DNA from 2 places in the Terrabacter sp. 2YAF2 genome. Region 2 is predicted to be linked to the other one. Evidence: riboswitches for the same ligand, from Rfam matches in the RefSeq annotation. Region 2 holds a riboswitch; the other holds the start of a gene.
The links. A riboswitch is a leader RNA that binds a small molecule or an ion and turns the genes downstream of it on or off. The one in region 2 is predicted to bind S-adenosylmethionine.
Positions count from the first base shown of each region.

Region 1: another riboswitch for S-adenosylmethionine. It lies ahead of AB4030_RS09910 (aminotransferase class V-fold PLP-dependent enzyme); the one in region 2 lies ahead of metX (homoserine O-acetyltransferase MetX).

Region 1 covers NZ_JBFRFG010000006.1:241,929-244,120, reverse strand. Annotated here, with positions in the region: gene AB4030_RS09915 (DNA translocase FtsK 4TM domain-containing protein) at 1-643, opposite strand, end outside; SAM riboswitch class IV at 856-981, shown strand; gene AB4030_RS09910 (aminotransferase class V-fold PLP-dependent enzyme) at 1,105-2,192, shown strand, end outside.
Region 2 covers NZ_JBFRFG010000012.1:82,280-84,471, reverse strand. Annotated here, with positions in the region: gene AB4030_RS14380 (DUF4192 family protein) at 1-1,131, shown strand, start outside; SAM riboswitch class IV at 1,218-1,332, shown strand; gene metX (homoserine O-acetyltransferase MetX) at 1,348-2,192, shown strand, end outside.

The DNA of each region.
Region 1 (2,192 bases), on a different contig from region 2:
CGAGCGGGCTCGACGCGAGGAAGCCGAGGATGCCGCCGGCGGCACGCATGCCGTCGGCGCCGTCGGGCGGGTTGGGGATGCCGTCGGCGAGGTGCGACAGGCCGCACGCGGCGAAGGTCAGCGCGATGGTGCCGACGACGACGCGGTTGGTGGCGGCGTCGTCCTGGGGGGCGCGCAGCATGCGCAGGCCGAGGGCGATCAGGACGAGCGGCACGGCATACGCCACGCGACCGAAGGTGCCGGCGAAGACCGCGTGCACGACGTCGCCGAAGGTGCCGGAGACGCCCCACCATTCGCGGGCGGCGACGACGACGGCCAGCGCGATGAGGGCGAAGCCGATGCCGTCGCGGCGGTGCTCCGGCTCGAGGTCCGCGGCGCTGTGGCCCACGCGACGCACCGCTCCCCCGGCCAGGTGCGAGACGCCCATCCACGTGTTGCGCATCGCGCCGAGCGGGAAGGGCAGGCCACCGCCCCGGGCCTTGGACGCGGCCTTGGCGGCCGGTTTGCGGGCGGCGGGCTTGCGCTGCGCGGGCCGGGTCGAGCGGGCTGCGGGCGGGCGCGACGTGGCACCGCCCGAGGACCCCTTGGCGCGTGTGGCCGCGGTGGTGCTCGAGCGCTGGCTGCTGGACGGACGTGACGCCATGGTGGCACCGTACGTCAAGGCGCTGCTGAACTCACGCGTCACACGCGCAACAGCGGTGGCCGGTCTGCGGGGTTCGACGAGAGCTTCCGTATGCCGAGTGCGTGGCTCGCGTGGGTCGCCGCCCGGCCGCGCCTCGGATGTCGTCTCAGATCGCGACATCCCGGTACCGACTGGTGGACAGACGGCTGGTGCGGCCCCTATCGTCCTTGCCAGGTCATGAGTGCCAGTGACAAGCCCCGGCTCGCTGGCCAGCAACCCTCCTCCGCGGTGGGGTGCTCCGGGTGACGACCAGGCCACCCTCGGTCCGAACGTGCGATCGAGGTCGGCAAGCGCGGACCCGCACCGGGTGGGTCCCATGACCCAGGAGCACTGGCATGTCGGTCCTGTCCTCGACCCGTCCCTCTTCCCACCCCGCCGCTCACCCGGCGTCCTCGCCCTGTGGCGGGACGTCGGCACCGGTCGTGCGCAGCCGTGCGCTGCACGTCGTGCCCGAGGCGCGCACGCTGCCCACCGTCGTCGGCGCGGGGCTGCGTGTCCCGACGCTCCACGGCGACGCGGCATACGCCAACCTCGACCACGCCGCCTCGACGCCCGCGCTCGAGACGGTCAAGGCGGCCGTCAACCGCGCGCTCGAGACCTACTCCTCCGTGCACCGCGGCGCGGGCTTCGCCTCACGGCTGACGAGCGCGTGGTACGAGCAGGCCCGCGAGGAGGTCGCGGCGTTCGTCGGCGCCCGGGAGAGCGACTCGGTCGTCTTCACCCGCTCGACGACGGACTCGTGGGCGCTGCTCAGCAAGGCGCTGCCGAGTCGCACGACGGTCTTCGTCTTCGGCACCGAGCACCACTCGACGCTGCTGCCGTGGGGGCGCTTCCGCACGGTGCGCCTCCCCGTCCCGCAGACCGTCGAGGACGCGCACCTCCTGCTCGAGGAGGCGTTGACGGACCACCCGTCGCGCCACCGCCTCGTCGTCGTCGCCGCGGCGTCCAACGTCACCGGCGAGGTGTGGCCCGTCGAGCGTCTCGCCGCCCTCGCCCACGGGCACGGTGCCCGGATCGCCGTCGACGCGGCCCAGCTGTCGGCGCACCGCACCATCGACCTCGCCGCGTGGGACGCCGACTACGTCGCGTTCTCGGGCCACAAGACGTATGCCCCCTACGGCGCGGGGGTGCTCGCCGGGCGCGCCGACTGGCTCGACGCCGGGCACCCCTACCTGCTCGGCGGTGGCGCGACCCGGTCGGTGACCGAGGACGGCACGACCTGGGCGACCGGCCCGGCGCGCCACGAGGGCGGCAGCCCCAACGTCCTCGGCGCGATCGCCCTCGCGGCGGCGTGCTCGACCATCGCCCGCCACCGCGAGGCCATCGAGGAGCACGAGTCCCGCCTGCTTGACCGGCTGCGCACCGGGCTCGACGAGGTGGCCGGTGTCGAGGTCCTCTCGATCTTCGGCGACGACAGCGACCGCGTCGGCGTCGTCGCCTTCACCGTCGAGGGCTGGGACTCCTCCCTCGTCTCGCAGGCGCTCTCCGTCGAGCACGGCATCGGCGTGCG
Region 2 (2,192 bases):
GTCCGGGAGCGCCTCGTCGTCCGCGACGGCCGTTGGCGTTCCGTCGGGTGCGACTGCTGCCCCGACGAGGGCTGGCTCCTGCCCGAGCAGGCCGACGTGCCTGCCGTTGCGAGCTACGTGGCACTCGGGCACGCGGTGCTCCCGGACCGCGACGAGCTGGCCCGACTCGTCGAGCCGCTCGCACCGTCCGAGCCCCGGCACGACCTGGCCCTGGCGGCCATCGAGGACTGGCAGCGCCGCTACCGGGCCGCTGGAGGGTCGGTGAGCGACCTGCCGGGCCCAGCCGGCAGGCGCCGTCGGTTCCCGCGGCGCGCGAGCTCTGCGAGCACCGGGCTCGGAGTGCTGGAGGGCGGCGACCCGTCCGCGCGCCAGTTCCTCGTCAACGACTCACTGGTCGCTTGGGGTGGGGTGCTGAACGGTGACATCGAGGGCTACGGCATCGAGCACTGGCTGCCGTCCCTCGTGGGGCCGCTCCGCGACGTCGAGGTCCGGGACGCCCTCATCGGATGGCTGTGCCCGGGCACGGTGCCGCTCGACACGTTCCCTGACGACCTCGTCGTCATGCTGGACGTGCTTCTCGGTCCGGAGCTGCGACTCGCCCCGACGGCCGGCGACGCAGGACTCGATTCAGCGCGTGACTCGGCCTGGGGCCAAGCAGGCGACGTCACGGGCGACGGCGGCGGGACGGGTGGCGACGTCGCGTCGCGGCTCACCGCTTCGGATCGCGAGGCGCTGCGGGCCCTCCACGAGCTGCTCGACCTCGGGTCGGCGCCTGCGCCCGGCGGCGTCCCGGGAGTGGAGTCCGACGCCCCGGCGGGTGACGCCGCCGACCGGCCCGCCGGCCCCGACGGAGTCCGCGGACGCGAGACCGGTGAGAGCTGGGAGGACTGGGACGAGGCCACGTTGCCGCGCCTGGTGCTCGGACGCCTCGAGCCCGTGTGCCGACTCACCCCGGCTGTGCACGCAGCACCGCTGCTCTCGGTCGTCGCGGCGCTCGCGTGGTGGTGTGGCGACGGGGCGCGGGCCGGAGTGGCGGTCGACCATGCGCTCGACCTCGAGCCCGACCACCGGCTGAGCCGACTGGTGCGCCGGTCGCTCGACCACGGCCTCCGGCCGTCCCGCTGCGCGTGACCCCTCGGCGCACCCGGCCCGCGGGGGCGTCCATGTCGTGGACCGGCCGATCTCCTCCGGGGGGCGTCTCGCGTATGGTTTGACCAGGTCACGAGTACCAGCGACAAGCCCCGGCTCGCTGGTCGGCAACCCTCCTACGCGGTGGGGTGCCCCGGGTGAGGACCTGGCCGCGCTCGTCCCGGGTGCGTGCAAGCGCGAGGACCGAGGAGTACCCCGATGACCGTCACCCACCGGAAGCCGAGCTCGCGTCGTCCCGCGCGGCACGCTGCCGCTGGCACTGCGCCGTCCGAGGGCGTCGCCCCGCCGTCGTCCGGTCACGCAACGGCTGGGCCGAGGACGGCGGACCGGGGCGACGAGACCACGGTGCCTGCACGGCGCGAACCGGACGGTGCCTGGCGCGACGGCGATCCCGTGGGTGCGCGGCAGTTCGTCCACATCGGTGACGTGGAGCTCGAGCGCGGAGGTGTGCTGCCAGACGTCCGCATCGCCTACGAGACGTGGGGCCGGCTCAACGACGCGGGCGACAACGTCGTGCTCGTCGAGCACGCGCTGACCGGCGACAGCCACGTCGTCGGTGAGGCGGGGCCGGGGCACCCATCACCCGGATGGTGGAACTCCCTGGTCGCCGAGGGCGGCCCGGTCGACCCCGACGAGTGGTTCGTCATCGCCTCCAACGTCCTCGGCGGCTGCCAGGGCAGCACCGGCCCGTCGACTCCCGCCCCGGACGGCCAACCCTGGGGGAGTCGGTTCCCCTACGTCACCGTCCGTGACCAGGTCACAGCCGAGCGTCTGCTCCTCGACCACCTGGGCATCCGCCGGGTCGCTGCCGTCGTGGGCGGCTCGATGGGCGGCATGCGAGCGATCGAGTGGGCGGTCACGCATCCTGACGACGTCGACCGGTGCATCGTCCTCGCCTCGACCGCCCGCGCCACCGCCGACCAGATCGCCTGGTGCCAGCCGCAGCTGCTGGCCATCCGTCACGATCCCGACTTCGCGGGCGGGGACTACTACTCGAGCGACCGCCGCCCGGACACCGGCCTGGGTCTCGCGCGTCGCATCGC